DNA from 3 places in the Coralliovum pocilloporae genome. Region 2 is predicted to be linked to each of the others. Evidence: riboswitches for the same ligand, from Rfam matches in the RefSeq annotation. Region 2 holds a riboswitch; each other region holds the start of a gene.
The links. Region 2 has a riboswitch for cobalamin ahead of RA157_RS08925 (hypothetical protein). Riboswitches for the same ligand answer to the same signal wherever they lie in the genome.
Positions count from the first base shown of each region.

Region 1: another riboswitch for cobalamin. It lies ahead of RA157_RS12975 (ABC transporter ATP-binding protein); the one in region 2 lies ahead of RA157_RS08925 (hypothetical protein).
Region 3: another riboswitch for cobalamin. It lies ahead of RA157_RS02980 (aromatic ring-hydroxylating oxygenase subunit alpha); the one in region 2 lies ahead of RA157_RS08925 (hypothetical protein).

Region 1 is NZ_CP132542.1:2,829,786-2,835,822, forward strand. Features, by position in the region: gene RA157_RS12965 (chromate resistance protein ChrB domain-containing protein) at 1-497, shown strand, start outside; gene chrA (chromate efflux transporter) at 494-1,771, shown strand; cobalamin riboswitch at 1,824-2,041, shown strand; gene RA157_RS12975 (ABC transporter ATP-binding protein) at 2,148-2,969, shown strand; gene RA157_RS12980 (ABC transporter substrate-binding protein) at 2,974-3,924, shown strand; gene RA157_RS12985 (FecCD family ABC transporter permease) at 4,194-5,195, shown strand; gene RA157_RS12990 (methyl-accepting chemotaxis protein) at 5,503-6,037, shown strand, end outside.
Region 2 is NZ_CP132542.1:1,916,623-1,922,659, reverse strand. Features, by position in the region: gene RA157_RS08940 (metal ABC transporter permease) at 1-839, opposite strand, end outside; gene RA157_RS08935 (metal ABC transporter ATP-binding protein) at 883-1,698, opposite strand; gene RA157_RS08930 (metal ABC transporter solute-binding protein, Zn/Mn family) at 1,701-2,645, opposite strand; gene RA157_RS08925 (hypothetical protein) at 2,926-3,240, opposite strand; cobalamin riboswitch at 3,379-3,602, opposite strand; cobalamin riboswitch at 3,698-3,888, shown strand; gene RA157_RS08920 (DUF4198 domain-containing protein) at 4,047-4,838, shown strand; gene cbiM (cobalt transporter CbiM) at 4,969-5,595, shown strand; gene RA157_RS08910 (NikL family nickel/cobalt ECF transporter subunit) at 5,592-6,037, shown strand, end outside.
Region 3 is NZ_CP132542.1:627,742-633,778, reverse strand. Features, by position in the region: gene RA157_RS02990 (GcvT family protein) at 1-1,267, shown strand, start outside; gene RA157_RS02985 (FAD-binding oxidoreductase) at 1,362-2,447, opposite strand; gene RA157_RS02980 (aromatic ring-hydroxylating oxygenase subunit alpha) at 2,453-3,688, opposite strand; cobalamin riboswitch at 3,794-3,988, opposite strand; gene RA157_RS02975 (5-oxoprolinase subunit B family protein) at 4,155-4,916, shown strand; gene RA157_RS02970 (5-oxoprolinase subunit C family protein) at 4,913-5,959, shown strand; gene RA157_RS02965 (LamB/YcsF family protein) at 5,988-6,037, shown strand, end outside.

The DNA.
Region 1 (6,037 bases), 910 kb from region 2:
AAATTGGCATGCTTCAGCGCACGGAAGAGGGGCAAACCCGGTGGGTCACCCGACATCGTCCGAAAATTGATCGCATAGCCTGCCCTTGGCTGGTCAGGCGGTTTATTGACCCCACAGCGGAATTTTTGTTTGTGCCGCAGCAGGACGTGGCATTGGTGGCCGAAAAGTTCAATGCCATACCATTTGACGTTGAGGGTGTTCGGTTCAGCCATCGCGGTGAGCGATGTTCTTTTGATGCCTTTATGGAGGATTTCGACCTGCGATCCAACGCCTTGGACCAGATGGCCGTTGTCATTCGCGGTGCTGATACCAATCGACATGATCTCGCACCACAGGCGGCAGGGCTGCTGGCCTTATCAGTCGGTCTGTCGCGTATGGTGCGAGATGACATGATGCAGCTTGATGCAGGCATGTTGCTCTATGATGCGCTCTATCGCTGGGCCCGGGATGGTATGGATGAAGGTCATGATTGGCCCGCACCAGGAAGCAAGCCATGACCCGCCCGGGTTTTTATGAAGCCTTCCGGGTCTGGTGGCAGATCGGGGTTCTGTCTTTCGGCGGGCCTGCAGCTCAGATTGCCCTGGTTCACCGGATGGTCGTGGAAGAGCGGAAATGGCTGAGTGAGCAGGATTACCTGAATGCTCTGTCTTTCTGCATGTTGCTGCCGGGGCCGGAGGCCATGCAGCTGGTGACGTACGCGGGATGGCGGCAACACGGAGTTCTGGGTGGTCTGGTGGCCGGGTTACTGTTTGTTCTACCGGGGGCGCTGGTGGTTCTGGCTTTTGCGGGCTTCTATGTAACCTTCGGCAACACACCATCTCTTGAAGCCCTGTTTCTCGGAGTGAAGGCCGCCGTTCTGGTGATCGTGTTTGACGCACTCTGGCGGATTGCCAGGCGCAGCCTGACATCGCGGCTGCACTGGTGGACCGCCGGGCTTTCCTTTGTGGCGCTGTTCTTTCTCGGAATTCCGTTTCCTGTCATCATTCTGGCGGCAGGCTGTCTCGGCTTTGTCACGGCACAGGCGGGTGAGAGGACGGTGATTGACCGACCTCATATCCCCTTGTCCAGAACCTGTGCCACTATTCTGGTCTGGCTCGCCATCTGGATGGTGCCGCTGGCTTTGGTTGAGCCGGTAACCGGTTTGCCCATTCTCACTGAGCTCGGCCTGTTTTTCTCCAAGCTTGCAACGGTGACCTTCGGCGGGGCCTATGCGGTTCTGGCCTATATGGCGCAGGACGCGGTGCAGAACCATGGCTGGCTGAGCACGACAGAGATGATTGACGGACTCGGTCTTGCGGAAACCACACCGGGGCCTTTGATACTGGTGACAGAGTTCGTCGGGTTTCTGGCAGCAGCACGGGCTGAGGGCGATGTTAGTCTATGGGCCGGAGTTCTGGGGGCAGGGGTAACGCTCTGGGCAACATTTGCACCCTGTTTCCTCTGGGTCTTTGCGGGTGCCCCTTATATTGCCTGGCTCACATCAAAACCCCGATTGCGGGCCGCGCTTGCATCCATTTCGGCGGCAGTGGTTGGCGTCATTCTCAATCTGTCCATATGGTTTGCAATCCACGTGCTGTTTGAAACTGTGACAACAGAGCGTCTGGCTGTCCTGACCCTGTTGCGGCCTGAGCTCGGCAGCTTCAATGATGCTGTTCTTATCTTCATCGCGCTGGCTATGGTGCTGCTGCTAAGCCTCCGTCGGAGTGTCCTTCTCACCCTCTGCGCCTGCGGAGGGCTTTCACTCGTGCTGGCCAGCCTTTCGCTCGTCTGAGCAGGTGCTTGGATAAACGGGATGATTTCATCTTGCTCCACCTCCTGAACGGGGTTATTCATCAACCGATGGTTTTCGGGAATCGAGCATATTTCCGGAATGAAAAGGGAATACGGTGAGGCTTAACCATCAGGTGCCTAATCCGTAGCTGCCCCCGCAACTGTGAGCGAGGAGCAAACCCGGCAAAACCACTGGCCTGAAACAGGCCGGGAAGGGTCGGGAGCGCTGTAATCCGCGAGTCAGGAGACCTGCCATCAGGAATTCACTCAACCCGGGCGGGGAAGTCCGGTTAAGGGGCTCCGGATGGCACATCTCAATGTCACCCGATCAATCTGCCTTTTGACCTGCCGCCGCCGGATCGCGGAGCACAAGGCAGATGGGATCATCTTTCCTGGAACTTGATGCTGTCACCGTTCACTCCGAGCGGGGCGACGCTTTGCTGTCTGACGTGAGCTTTGGGGTCAGCCATGGCGTACGGCTCGCTGTGGTCGGTCCGAATGGCGCAGGCAAAACCACATTGCTCCGGACCATCTGCGGCCTGTTGAGCCCGGATAACGGAGAAATCAGGCTGAATGGCCGCAGCCTGCAGACGCTCAGCTTTGAAGAGCGGGCCCGGCAGATTGCCTATGTGGGGCAGGCGGATGATCCAGATGGACGCCTGTCTGTCACGCAATATGTAGGGCTGGGAACCCGCGCCCGACAGGATCAGCTCAGCCAGGCAGAAACTGCGGAAGGCATGCATGCCATATTGGATGCACTCGGCCTTGGGTCACTTGCGGACAAGCGCATGGACCGGATTTCCGGGGGCGAACGCCAGAAGGCAAAGATAGCCCGCGCACTTTGTCAGAAACCGGACCTGCTGGTTCTGGACGAGCCGACCAACCACCTTGATCCAAGGGCTCGTGGCGACATTCTGAACCTTGTTTCAGGGTTCGGCATGGCGGTTATTGCTGCACTCCATGACCTGACCCTGATCGATAGTTTTGCCGACAAGGTTGCTCTGCTTGATGGCGGCCGGCTGATCGATCTTGGCTCCCCGTCTGAAACGCTCTCCACACCGAATGTGCGGCAGGTTTTTGACGTGGACCTGCTCCGGTTGGCGCATCCGGATGGGCGAGGTTTTCTCCCGACACTTGATCTTGGGAAGGCTGAAGCCTCTCGAGAGCGTTCCAACACCTGTATTCAAACCAAAGGATAGACTGATGATCAGATTTTACGGTGCAGCTCTTTCTGCATTGCTCATGGCCACAGCCGTGCAGGCCGAGCCTGTAACGGTTGATAATTGCGGTCAGCCACTCACATTCGAGACCACGCCTGAACGGCTGGTGGTTCACGATATCAATATGAGCGAGATGGCATTCGCGCTCGGCCTGCAGGACAAGATGGTCGGCGTGACCGGCATTTCCGGCTGGTACAAGACCAGCGCCGATTTCGAGAAGAAACGCGGGGACATACCGGAACTTGCCCCGAAATATCCGTCTCTGGAAAATCTCCTGGGCGCATCTCCGGATCTGTTCTTTGCCGGCTGGTATTACGGCATGAAGCCGGGTGGAGATGTGACGCCGGATATTCTGAAAGGACACAACATCAAGACCATGGTCTTGTCCGAGAGCTGTATCCACCTGGACAAAACACGTCCAGCTGCCTCAATGGACCTGCTGTTTGGTGATGTCCTGCGGCTTGGCAAGGTGTTTGACAAGGCCGATGAAGCGGAAGCTCTGGTCAAGGGTTGGAAGGAAGAACTGGCGGCCTTGAAAGACGCTGTGCCTGCTGAGGGTCGCAAGCGCGTCTTCCTCTATGATTCCGGTGCGGACAAGCCGTTTACCGCCGGGAAGTATGCCATCACCACGGCAATGATCGATGCTGCAGGCGGCGAAAATGTCACCGGTGACATGGAAACCAGCTGGGGAACCGCGTCCTGGGAAGCCGTTGCGGCTGCCAATCCGGAATTCCTGATCCTGCTGGATTACCAGAATGGCGATGGTGCCAAGGGCCTGATGAATTTCCTCAAGGAGCATCCGGTGATGAAGTATACGGATGCCGTGAAGAACGGGCGCTATGTCGCCCTTCGCTATGAAGAACTGACACCGGGACCGGCTAATATCAAGGCTATAGGCAAGATCACCAAAGCCATGTATCCGAAAGCGTTTTAATACCAAAGGACCTTAATATTGACCCATGTGATGCCGCCCAGCCGTTCATCGGCAAGGCGCTTTTTGAAGGGCGATGCGGGGCATCGGTCGAGAGAAGAAACGCTGTCCGGTGGGCGACTGGACGGCACCGAAGGCCGGATTTCTGCGCGTTCCAGGCGTCGTTGCAGATGGTTCATGGTATCCATACCACATCACCATCCGCGCCTTGCCGGACCGCGTATGAATCTCGGTCAAATGATTCAATATTTAGTTCCTTTGGTATCAGACTGATGGTGCGGTTCATTCTTGCAGTGCTGGCGGCAGGTGCCGGGCTTCTGGGGCTTGCCTTTCTGGCTGTGTCGGTCGGGGCGGTTGATATTCCGTTCGATGTCATCTGGAAAGCCATCCGGGGAGCTGTCTTCCCGTCCGGTCAGGATGAACCGCATCCGCTCTCTCGCATTATCCTTGACCTCCGGCTGCCCCGTGCATTGCTGGCGATCATGGTTGGGGCTGGCCTTGGGGTCGTGGGCTGTATTCTCCAGACCGTAACGCGCAACGATCTGGCCGATCCGTTTCTGTTTGGCCTGTCATCGGGCGCTGCCGCAGGTGCGGTACTGGTCATTACTGTTACTGGCGATGTTCTTGGAGTCTGGACTCTGCCGATTGCTGCCTTTTGCGGCGGGCTGATTGCATCAGCTACGGTCCTGCTGCTGATGGCTCGCGGTGTGCGTCAGGATCCTGCCAGACTGGTCCTGACCGGTCTGGCGGTGTCTTTCCTTTTCCTGTCGCTGACGAATTACATGGTGTTCGCCGGAGATCAGCGGGCCGCGCATTCAGTCCTGTTCTGGACAATTGGCGGCCTTGGGCTTGCCCGGTGGGATATCCTGCCCATTGCGCTTGCTGGTCTTCTGGCTGTTGGCGTCTATGGGGTCTGGAAAAGCCGGGACCTGGACGCACTTCTCTCCGGTGATGATACAGCCCAGACTCTCGGGGTTGATGTGAAGAATACCCGCAGAATGGCTTTCATGGTTGCCGCTTTTGCGACCTCGGCCTTTGTCTCCGTAACCGGTGTCATCGGCTTTGTCGGGTTGATGGTGCCGCATCTGGCACGTGCCATCACCGGGCCTCTTCATGGTCGGCTTATTATCCTGTCTTCTCTTATTGGTGCCTGTCTTCTGCTGGTCAGTGACAGCCTTGCCCGGACGCTTCTGACGCCGCAGGAGCTTCCGATTGGCATTATTACCTCAGCCATCGGGGCTCTGTTTGTAATGAGCATGCTGCGCCGCCTTTAAAGGCAGGCGACTGGAGCTTGACCCTAGGTGGTAGCAAAGACGATGTCGACCAAATCTAGCACCATCAAAAACCAATTCTATGATTTCTGTAACCAATAAGCAAAATTCGGTTTTGAACTGTGTTTCCGCTCAGGTTGTTTCTTGAATGATGCTGTCAATGAAGACTTTATTTACATGAATTCAGTTAAGTTTTTTACGGACGCACGCGTTTTCGCAAGAGATTGTTAGGTGTTTTTACGTATCGATCTCCAGGAAACAGTTCGCCGATCAAGAGCACGCTCGGGTATCGGCAGGTTGGGGACAAAAAATGCTGAAAAATGCAAAGATAACAACAAAGTTGATCGGTATGACAGTTGCAGCACTCACAGTGGTGCTTGCAGCTGGTGTCAGCGTGATCAGCTGGCAGGTCTCGGAAACAACAACAGGGCAGGCCCTCGCAGAAGCAGAAGCCGTTGCCCGCGAGCAGGCCGAGTTTGTAAAGAGGCAGATGGAAACAGGTCTGACCTCTGCGCAGATCCTTGGTGATACGCTCAATGGCCTGCGCGAGGCAGAAGCCATAGACCGCACCGCCTGGATGGCGCTGCTTGAAAAGACACTGCGTGAAAATGAGAACCTGTCAGGAACATGGGGCGTTATTCCAAAAAACAGGTTTGACGGACGCGACGCTGATTTTGCCGATACGGAAAAGTATGATGAGCACGGTGACTGGCGCCCTTATTATTTCCGTCTTGCTGATGGCAAGATTGGCTACAAGCCCACATCGGTTCCGGATGTCGGAAATCCCGAAGCGCAGAAATGGTTCAATGCGCCGTTTATCTCCGGTCAGGACTATGTGACCGAGC
Region 2 (6,037 bases):
AGTGCGAACAGCACCAGCACAATCACGCCTCCGGTCGGCAGGTCCGGTGCTGTTGAGGAGATGACGGCTCCTGTATAAGAGCCCACAGCCCCCAGACCGGATGAAATCGCCACCATGGGCGGTAAGCGGTCTGTCCAGAAGCGCGCCGCCACCGGTGGAATAATGGCCAGGGCAATGATCAGGATCAGCCCAACAGTTTTCAGCCCGATCACCACGACAGCCAGAAGCAGGCCCAGCATGGCAAGATCAATGCGACGGGATGACCAGCCTCGCGCTGTTGCATAGTCGGGGTCAAAACAGACCAGGCCGAATTCCTTCATAGAGGCAAGGATGATCAAGAAGACCACAAAGGAAGCCACGGCAATCAGAACGGCCTCACTCTTCAGCAGACCTGCTGTTGCACCAAGAAGAAACCCTTCCATGCCGGCCTGCCCTCCGGTTGGCATGGCCTGGATAATGGTCAGCAGCACAATGCCAAGAGCGAAAAAGGTCGACAGCACTGTGCCAATGGAAGCGTCTTCGGTCAGCCGCGTGTTGTTCTTGATCCACTCAACACTCAAAACCCCGATGGCAGCGGATGCGGCTGCACCGGCCAGAAGCAGCGGCAGACTGCGTCCGTCACCAAACAAGGCTGTACCGATGAGGAAAGCAATTGCCACGCCGGGCAATGTTGCATGACTGATCGCGTCAGAAACAAGCGCCCGCTTGCGCAACAGGACAAAAACCCCGATAGCCCCGGCACCAGCTCCCAGCAGTGCCGCCCCGACAGAGACCAGAACGGTGTTGTATCCGGCCTGCATGAAGAAGGCAGACCAGAACGTTCCCCAGACAGCACTCATAGGATCGGCCTCATGAGATCAACTTCATGGGATCAGCTCCGGCTTACAGTTCGGCTGAGTGACGCAGGGCGTTCAACTGTGTCTCGGCCAGACGGCCACCATAGGCCTTCTGCAGGTTATCGGGGGTGAACACATCGCGGACAGAACCATCGGCAATGGTCTGACCACTGAGCAGAAGCACATGATCGAAATAGTCCGGTACGGTTTCAAGATCATGGTGAACGCAGATCACCGTCTTGCCATCATCCACCAACTTGCGCAGGACTGTGATGATGGCCCGTTCGGTTGCCGCATCAACACCGGCAAACGGTTCATCCATGAAATAGACATCAGCATTCTGGGCAAGAGCACGTGCCAGGAAAATACGCTGCTGCTGGCCGCCGGACAATTGCCCGATCTGACGGTCAGCGAATTCTTCCATCTCAACCAGTTTCAGATAATCCATGGCCTTCCGGCGATGGGACCGGCCAACCCAGCGGAACCAGCCGATTTCGCCATACAGCCCCATCAGCACAACATCCAGAGCCGTTGAGGGAAAATCCCAGTCGACAGAGGATCGCTGCGGGACGTAACCGATCTGGCGGCGGGCCTGGTCAAACGCGCTGCCGAACACACTTACATCACCGGAAATACGCGGGATCAGACCAAGTGACGCTTTGAGGAAAGTGGACTTCCCGGCGCCGTTCGGGCCGACAATCGCAACCAGTTTTCCGGCAGGTGCCGAGAAAGACACATTCCAGAGAACAGGCTTACGGTGATAGGCAACGGTCAGACCATTGACCGCAAACGGGCTTTTCGGGTCCAGACGCGGGGCAATGACCCCATGATCAGCAATCAGTTCCACAGAGGCTCCAGACATGATCAGCTCCCGGCCCCGAGGCGATTGTTCAATCCGCGCGCTGGAGCATTACCGCCAAGTGCACGGGAAATCACCGTGGCATTGTGATCCAGCATACCGATATAGGTGCCTTCATAAGTCCCAGGCGCACCCATGGCATCTGAGAACAGCTCACCACCCACAATGACCTTGTGCCCACGGGCGGCAGCTCCCTCGACCAGCGCCCTGATATTGCGCTCGGATACGGAGCTTTCCACGAAAACCGCTGAAACCCTGCGCTCGACCAGCAGATTGACCAGCTCTTCGATCCGCAGCAGCCCGGCCTCGCTCTGGGTGGAGATACCCTGAATACCAAGCACCTCGAAGCCATAGGCCTTGCCGAAATAGCCAAAGGCATCGTGAGCTGTGACCAGCACGCGGCTGTTTTCCGGAACCGACAGGGCCGAGCGTTTTACATAATCGGACAGAGCATCCAGTCTCGTGATGTAGGCTGCAGCATTTTTGCGAAATTCCGACTCGCCCTCCGGATCAAGGCGGATCAGTTCGTCGCGGGCATTCTCCGCTGCTTCCTTCCAGAGAGCAGGGCTCATCCAGATATGTGGATCAAACTTGTCAGGATATTCATCACTGGCAAACAGCTGCTCCTTCGGCAGGGTTTCTCCCAGCGCGATGACCGGCTTTTTCTTCGCCAGTTTATGAAGCAGCTCCTCCATCTGGGCTTCCAGATAGAGGCCGTTGTGAATGATCACATCCGCCCGCCCCAACAGGATCACATCGCTGCGGGTGGTGCGATAGGAATGCGGATCGACACCCTCGCCGATCAACGTGCTGACATCCGCCCGGTTTCCGGCAACTTCGGATACCAGATCACCGATCATCCCGACCGTGGTGACAATGTTCAGCTTGCCCGCATGGGCTGGCATAACCATCATCAGAACAGCAACAATCAAGACAGACAGACGACGCATCAACGCATTCTCACTTCTGAACTTCGATCCTGGATCTTTAATGCAAATAATTCGCAACTGCAAGAGCAGATCACACTTTTTTGCGAATGACTTGCAACAAGAACACTAGGCCGCACACATCATCGGGATTTTCAGAAGCTATATTTTTCAGAGATTTATCAGTGATCTACATAAGTATCACGATCTATCGCGCCGCGCCGTATCCCTCAAACACAAAAACGGGAGCGCCATGCACTCCCGTTTTCAGATTGGAGTCTTGCCCCCAAAATACTCCACACTCTCAGTTCATAAGAGCTCGTCGCTCTGCAGGCTGCGATGTGGCGCGCCAGTCGAGCGGCATACTGGCCACCTGCTCCATGAGCTCGGCAACTGGCCCGGACGCGTCAGGACCGGCTTCTTTCAGAAGTGCCCGCGCCGCTTCTACAGGATTGACGTGATCAGGCAGACTTGCCAGCCAGAGCCCCAGCGCCAGACCGGCCTGGTCTGACCGGCCATAATGCGTCCGCTCTCTTCTCTCTCTGCGGGAGGATCTGGCTGATCGTCTCCGCATGCCGGTCATTCGGCCATTTATGGAATTCAGGTCTGTCGCGTCCATACCAGTATCCTTTCGTACAGGCTCCAGCCTGCTGTGGTATGTTCGCGGGGAGTTGTCAGATGGACGCCGGATGGCCTGAGCCACCAAATCGCCCCTGCAATCGCCCTCCGCGATTCGGTAGCCAAGGCACACCATCAGGCATGCCGGTTTCATCAGGCTGGTTTCCGGACTGAAGAGCGGTCAGATGACATCTGAACCTGCGTAACACCTTCCCAGGACAGACATCCCAGTGGCCTTGGTTACGCGCAACTCTATCACCGTTGCGGGGGCAGTGCCGGACTTAGCATACGCATCACCGGCTTCCCAATTATCTGCGACACATCTTGTGGGTGAATCGCAGCACCTAACGTACTCATCATCACGAGGTTTCATGCAGATTGCAATCCGCAATCATCCGAATGGGGAAAATTTGTCATAACCGTGGCATATCTGAATTGCGCTTACGGCAATCCAGTGCTACATCCCGTCGCTGACGGTTCCGTAGATTAATAGGGAATGTGGTGCGGCCTCCGGCCAAATCCTCAGCTGCCCCCGCAACTGTAAGCGACTACGACGGTTCATAAAGCCACTGGACAGATCTTTGTCCGGGAAGGCGAACCGCTCGCATGACCCGCAAGCCAGGAGACCTGCCGTCAACCGATGATCGCGACCAAATGCGGGCGTTCATCGATGGTGTCCCGACGCCGGGGTGAGCGTCAGGTCTAAAGGCGGCATTGCCTGACACCAGTCGTATGCGTCTTTGGCCTTTGAAGTCCCCGAGCGTCTCCATTGTTTTCCGCTCCCTCGTGAGCTCATGGAGACCTTACATGTTGAAGAAAATCCTGGCGGCCACAACCGCCGTACTTATCGCAGGCACAGTGTCTGCTGCAGCCCATTTCCAGCTTGTCTACACACCGGAAGTCAATCTCGAAAAAGCTGGCGACGTTCCGTTCAAGCTCATCTTCTGGCATCCGTATGAAGCAGGCCATGTGATGGATATGGGCCAGCCGGAAGCCTTTTTTGTCATCCACAAAGGCAAGAAGACCGACCTTCTGGGCGCTGTTAAGCCGATCTCCTTCAAGGGCCCGACCAATGATGCCGCTGCTTTTGAAGCATCTGCCAAGGTCAAGCGCAACGGCGACTATATCTTCGTCGTCGAGCCGGCTCCCTATTATGAAGGCAGCGAAGACATCTACATTCAGCAGATCACAAAAAGCTTTGTGAACAAGGGCGGTGTGCCGACTGACTGGAATTCTGCCCTCGGCCTTAAGACCGAAATCGTGCCGCTTGTAAAGCCAACCAACATTCTTGCCGGTTCCACCTTTACCGGTCAGGTTCTGGCAGACGGCAAGCCGGTCGCCAATGCCGAGCTCGAAATCGAGTACATGGCTGCTGAGCCGGATATGGAAACCAATGCGGCCAAACCGGCAACAGTTACGCCTCCTCCGGGCGGTGCCGTTGCTCTTGTGACCGACGAAAACGGCATGTTCTCCTTCGGCGTTCCAAAAGCCGGTTTCTGGGGCTTTGCCGCTCTTGGCTCTGGTCCTGTCAAGGAACATGAAGGCAAGGAACTTTCCCAGGATGCAGTTATCTGGATCCGCGCCTACGATATGGAATAGAGCCTAGGGTCAAGACTCATTGCTCATGCCCATTCTGTTCATCTGGGACGTACAGAATGGGCAGAAACAAGAGCGCCGGACGAAAAAATGACTATCGCGGAATGGACGTAAACAATGAGTTTTGACCCTAATGCATATCGTTGACGGAGCACTTTCAACAGAAGTCCTGATCGGGGGCGGTATCATCACCGCCGCCGGCCTGGCACTTGGGCTCCGAAAGCTTGATATGGAGCGCATTCCGGCTACGGGCATTCTGAGCGCCACATTCTTTGTGGCGTCTCTTGTGCATGTGCCGCTTGGTCCGTCCAGCGTGCACCTGATCATGAACGGCATGGCAGGTGTTATTCTCGGTTGGGCCGCCTTTCCCGCGCTTTTTGTGGGCCTTCTGCTACAGGCCGTGTTCTTCGGATTTGGCGGCGTTACCGTTCTCGGCGTCAATGCAGCCAATATTGCGTTGTCAGCAGTTATTGCAGCTGCAATCTGCCGCCGTGGCATCTCCTCTCCCAATCTGAAGATTGCCATGATCTCAGGCGGTATTGCAGGGGCGCTGGCCATCGGGCTGACAGCCCTGTTTGTCGGTATCAGTCTGGCTTTTTCCGGTGAAGAGCTGATTCCTGCAGCCAAGCTTGCTTTCTTCGCCCATATTCCCGTAATGATTATCGAGGGTCTTTTGACCGGTGCAGCTATTCTTCTGGTCCGCAAGGTCAAGCCGGAACTTCTGTCGGCCTCCATTCCAACTGCGGGGCGATCCTCATGACACTCTTTCAGTTTTTTGCACGCCTGGCCCTGGTCGCCTGCTTCTCCCTTTCCATGCTCACACCTGCCCTGGCCCATAAAGTCATTATCGGGCTTTACGCGGAAGGAGATCATATCGAAGGGGAAGTCGGCTTTTCCAACGGAGATATGGCGAAGAATGTGCTCGTCGAGGTTTTTGATTCGTCCGGAAAGAAACTGGGCGAAACCAAAACCGATGATGAAGGCATTTTCATTTTCAAACCGACAATCCGGATTGACCATGTCTTTACATCCAATCTCGGACAGGGGCATGTGGCCAATGGCACGCTGACTGTTGATGAAATGCCGGAAAGCCTGAAGGCGGGATCTACCCCCCAACAGCAAGCCTCCACCACATCAGGCCCTGCAACAACAGAAACTGGCGAACCTAATAATTCCGCCTCAGCAGCCGTGAACAAGGAAGA
Region 3 (6,037 bases), 1.3 Mb from region 2:
CTTCGGTGAGTTCGCAACCCCGGACTGGGGCACCGTTAAGTCTTCAGAGAATTACGAACGCCGTTTCGTGATGACCTTCCCGAATGAAACCCTGCCCAAGGGACGCCTTCAGAAAACAACAGCGCTTTATGATCGTCTGATCGCCAAAGGCGCTGTTATGGGGCAGGGCTTTGGTCTTGAGAATGCGCTCTGGTTTGCGGATGGTCCGGAAGACGCCCATGAGGATCCCACATTCGAGCGGAACCGGTCACATGATTATGTGGCTCGGGAAGTTGCCGCTGTTCGGGAAGCGGTGGGCGGCATTGAGATTGCCAACTTTGCCAAGCATGAGTTCAAGGGTGAAGGTGCCCGTGCCTATCTTGATCGCGTATTGGCCGGGTATGTACCGAAGACGGGTCGTCTGACCCTGACACCCATGCTGACGGAAAAAGGCCGCCTCTACGGCGATCTGACGGTTGCCTGTCTGGCGGACGATCACTTCATGCTGTTTGGCTCTGGTGCCATGCAGGAGGCGCATCGTCGCTGGTTTGAAAAAGACCTGCCGGAGGGTGTGACCTACGGGAATGTCTCTGACGACTGGCATGGCATTGCGCTGTCTGGCCCGAAATCGCGCGAACTTCTGGCGCGGATAACCCGCGATGATGTTTCTGCGGATGCCTTTAAGTTCCGCGACTTGCGCCAGACCTTTGTCGGTGGTGTGCCTGTTATCCTGAACCGGATCAGCTTCTCAGGTGAACTTGGTTTTGAGATCTATTGCCGTCCGCAATATCTGCTGCGTTTGGCGGAAGCCATAGAGGATGCCGGTGCTGATCTGGGGTATCGCTGGTACGGCGCACGTGCGCTGATGTCCATGCGTCTCGAAAAAGGCTGGGGCGTCTGGACGCTTGAATTCCGGCCGGACTTCAATGCGGTTGAATCCGGTATGGACGTGTTCATCAACTGGAAGAAGGATTTCGTTGGCAAGGCTGCCACTGAAACCTTCCGTGATGAAGGTGTCGAGCGGAAGCTTGTGACCATGACGATCGATGTGGACGGCATCGATGTGTCAAACGACGAAGCAATCCTCAAGGATGGGGAAGCCGTCGGCTATGTCAGCTCTGGCGGCTATGGACATCGCGTTGGCCAGTCAATGGCCATGGGATACGTTTCTGTGGCCAATGCTGAACCGGGAACCAGGCTGCAGGTCGAAATTTTGGGTGAATTTTACGATGCAGAAGTTCTCGGCGGGCCGATCTATGATGCAAACGGTGCCAATATGCGCGTCTAGGGTCAGGACCCCGGCCTCAGTTGGCTAGATAAGAGAAAAGCCGCCCGCAAAACTGCGGGCGGCTTTTCAGTTTACAGAGCAAGTCTGTAACCCGTCAGATATCGATTTCCACGCGGCCGATCGGATTGGAACAACAGGCGAGGATATAGCCATCGGCGATGTCGTCTTCTGAAATACCACCTGAATGAACCATATGAACGTCGCCGCTGACTTTCTTCACCTTGCAGGTACCGCAGACGCCAAAGGTACAGCCTGACGGGATATTCAGGCCGGAAGACCTTGCAATGCCGAGCACTGTGTCTGTCTCCGTGCAAGGCGTGCTGACGTCGGACTGTGTGAAGACGATTTCTGCCTCTTTCTGCTCATCCGGAACGGTATCGTCGATTTCCTCGACCTCCGCCACGGTTTCAGCTGGCGCCCCGAAGCTTTCCTGATTGTAGTTATCCATATCGAAGCCGAGCGCGTTCAGGATATCGCGGACGGCCTGCATGAAGGGCTCGGGGCCACAGCAATAGACTTCCCGTTCCAGGTAGTCCGGTGCGATCATCGACAGCATCACCTGGGACAGTCTGCCACGATAGCCGGTCCAGGCCTGAAACGGGTCATCTTCTTCGACGACAAAATGCAGCTGCAGACCGTGCACACGCGAAGCCATGTATTCGAGCTGGGATTTCCTGATGATGTCGGATGGGCGACGGGCACAGTTCACATAGCAGATATCGGGGTCCTGTCCCCGGTCATAGAGATACTGTGTCATCGACAGGCTTGGCGTAATCCCGGAGCCTGCTGAGATGAACAGGAATTTTCCGTTCGGGCGTTTCGGTAGGGTAAAAACGCCGGCTGGGCCCTTCGCGTTCAGTCGCATGCCTGGCTTCAGGTGATCCATCATCCAGCGTGTGCCGATACTGTCAGGCTGGGCCTTGACCGTTACTGAGATGGAGAGTGGTCTCGACGGTGATGACGAGATTGTATAGGTCCGCCAGACGATTTCACCTGGTACGGGCAGTTCAAGGGTCAGGAATTGCCCCGGCTGATAACGGAACCAGGCACCGGATGGTGCCCGGAACGTGAACGTTGCCGTATCTTCAGTTTCGCGAACCACAAGAGTGCACTCAAGGGCTTCGTCGTCCGACCAGATGGCGGAATCGTCCAGGGTTTCGAAATGTTGATGAAGACCCATTTCGCCTACTCCGCAGCCGCTACATTCAGTCTTCTCATGCCGGAGAGAAGACGCTCGCAGTACCAGTCAATGAACTGGATAACACCGCTTTCCTGGGTTGGAGAGTACGGGCCGGGCTCATAAGCCGGTGAATTGATGCCGCGCTGGTTGTCCTCAACCACGCGACGATCTTCATTATTGGTGGCTATCCAGACTTCTGTCAGGCGTTTCAGGTCATAATCGACACCTTCCACCGCATCCTTGTGCACAAGCCATTTGGTGGTGACCTCTGTTGTGGTCGGGGAAAGCGGGGTGACGCGGAAGACGATGGAGTGATCCGGCAGGAAGTGATTCCAGGTGGTCGGGTAGTTGAACTTCAACAACGCACCCGCATCATTGAACGGAACAGAACCCAGTTTTTTGCTGACGGCTATCTTGCCATCCATCGTGTAGCTTTCCGCCTTCTCCTTCAATGGCATTCTGGCAAGCCGGTAGCGCCCGTCTGCGCTCAGATGGAACCCGGAGGCCAGTCCGGCCTGTTCACAGCGGTCAAAATGTGCCTGAAGGTGAGGAGGTGTTGTGCCGCCCTCGATGCCGGTAACCGCTGGATCATCAGGGAATGTGCGGCAGAGTGCGGGATGGTTTCCACCGCAATGGTAGCATTCGCGGTTGTTTTCCCAGACCAGTTTCCAGTTGCCATTCTCGACGATGGAGCTTTCATAAGCGACCTTGGCATTGCCGAGGTCATGATGCCGGAGATAAGGCCGGGCCAGCTCTGCAAATCGATCGAAGTCCGGGGCATGGTTGGCGAGGCAGATGTAAACAAGGCCTTCCAGCTCGCGACAATGGACAGGTTTCAGACCATGCTTGCTGGCGTCAAAATCAGGACCCATGTCTCGCGCCCAGAGAAGTGAGCCGTCAAGTTCGTAGGTCCACTGATGATAAGGGCAGACCAGTTTTGGCGTATTGCCCTTTTTAGCGGTGCAGACGGCCGATCCGCGGTGGCGGCAGGCATTGTGGAAGGCCCGAATGACCTGATCCTGACCGCGAACGATGATGACGGAGTAGGCACCGACCTGATGGGTCACATAACTGCCAGGCTTTGCCAGTTCACATGCGGGGATCGCAAACAGCCAGTCCTTGTAGAAGATCTCGGACATGTCATAGTCGAAGATGGACTGATCTGTGTAGAAAGGCTGCTCAAGCGAGTGAGCGGACTTGCGATTAAGCAAGTGCATGAAAATATCGGATTGCTGATACATGATCGACCTGATTTTCTGCCGCTACCCCGCGGCAATACAGGCAGGCGAAAGTGAGGGCGCACCGGAAAGACAGGCCGGATCCACGCCGTTCACCGCCACCCGCGGTTGACGTTGACAAACAAGGCTGGTTTCCGGACTTGGACGGGGTCTCGCGACCGACATGGCACCTTCCCGGATTTCCTCAAACCCAGTGGTTTTTGCCACGTTCTGCCCGTCCTTACCGTTGCGGGGGCAGTGCCGGATTTTCACCGGCTTCCCAATTCTCCGCCCGCAGGCGGCACCTTGATTTTCCGGACGTTAGACCGATTCAAAACTGTATCTGACGACAAAAACGACATGATTTAAAATAGAACAGACACCATGTTTCCGACTGTGTTGTGAACCGCTTGGTTTAAATCCGGTCTTCACAAACCGGCTCGACCATGTACAAATCGGAACCTGTTTTCTGTTTGAAAGAGTGTTCGTTTTGACGCTGTCGTCTTCTGTCTCTGAACCACAATATCCGTTGATCCGATCGGTCGGTGAGGCGGCGGTGACCGTTGAGTTTGGTGACAGGCTTGATGAGCGTTGCAACACGGCGGCCATCGTGTTTGATGCGGCCTTGCGGACGATGGCCCTGCCACAGATCCTGGAAACAGCACCTACCAATCGATCTGTGCTGATCCGGTTTGATCCGCTTGACCTGGCTCCACAGACCCTGCGTGGACTTCTTTCAGATTTGCTGTCTGACCGGGACTGGTATGCATCTGAGTTGCCGGAGGGGCGAAGTCTCTGGCGTATTCCAGTAAAATATGGCGATGAGGAAGGGCCAGACCTTGAGGATGTGGCCGCTCTTCTGGGTGTTGAGGCAGAAGACGTGATACATCAGCATTCTGCGGACCGCTTGCGGGTAAACATGATCGGCTTTTCACCGGGATTGGCCTATTGCGGAGCTTTGCCGGAGCCATGGGACTTTGCCCGGCTTGATCATGTCAAACCGGAAGAGCCGGTTGGGTCGATTTGTGTTGCTGTTCGGCAGACCGTTATTTTCCCTATAGCCATGCCAACAGGCTGGCGGCGGATCGGGCTGACACCATTCCGCAATTTTGATCTCCAGCGTGATCCGGTTTTCCTGATGGAACCCGGTGATGAAGTGGCATTCAAGCCAATCTGCAAAGATGAGTTTGAGGATCTGATGACGCGTGTTCTGTCCGGCGAAAGCGTAGTGGAGCGGGAGGTGCTGTCGTGAACCCTGTTCTCCGCGTTTTGTCCGCCGGGCCTGCTGTCAGTGTGCAGGACCTGGGGCGTCCCGGCTATCAACGTTATGGCGTGACCGAAGGCGGGGTGGTTGATGCCTTCGCCTATCGGGAAGGTTCAGCCCTTCTGGGGCAGGCATCAGAGCTTGCAGTGCTTGAGTTTTATGGCCTTGGTGGTCGTTTCCAGGCGGAGTATGGAGCTGTCGATGTGGCGCTGACGGGGGCATGCTTTCGAGCCTCCGTTGATGGCACACCTGTTGTCTGGCGTTCGGCATTCCGGCTTGAAGAGGGGCAGGTGCTCGATATCGGTGGCGCGTCCGGTGGTGCTTATGGTTATCTGTCTGTGGCTGGCGGTTTTGATGTGCCGATGGCCATGGGCGCGCGTGCGACCCATGTAAAGGCGGGGTTTGGCGGGTATCAGGGGCGGATGCTTCAGGCGGGCGATTGCCTGAAGATTGGTGATGGTCCTGCACGATCGAAGCTTGGGGAAGCCCTGCCGGAACCCGGGTATTTCGGACGGTCTGTCATTCGCATTCTCTGGGGTGCGCAGGCGCATTATTATTCAGAGGATGAGCGGGCCCGGTTTCTGGCCACCGAGTTTCAGGTTTCCTCCAAGCGGGACAGAATGGGGGTTCGGCTGGATTTTGCCGCAGACCCGTTCAACACTGAAATGGCTCTGTCGGGAACATCTGACGCGATTTCTCTCGGCGATATTCAAATTCCGGGGGACGGTTTCCCAGCGGTATTGCTTGCTGACAGGCAGCCCACTGGTGGCTATCCACGCATTGCAACGGTGATTGGTGCTGACCTGAATGCTCTGGCGCAATTGCCAAGCGGCAGCCGTTTCCGTTTCCAGCTGGTTGATGAAGAGACAGCACTTGGCTGCCTGTCGCGTTTCAGGGCAGAGCTTGAGCGTTTGCCGAGCCTGAGCACGCCTTTGTTGAGAGATCCGTCCGAGATGGATGACCTTCTGTCCTATCAGTTGATTAGTGGCGCAGTCGCTGATGGTGATATGTTGCCCTGGGACAGGGATTGAGCGCGAACAGAAATGGAATGAAAAGACAATGACATCCTCAATTGATCTGAACGTGGATCTTGGCGAATCCTACGGCCC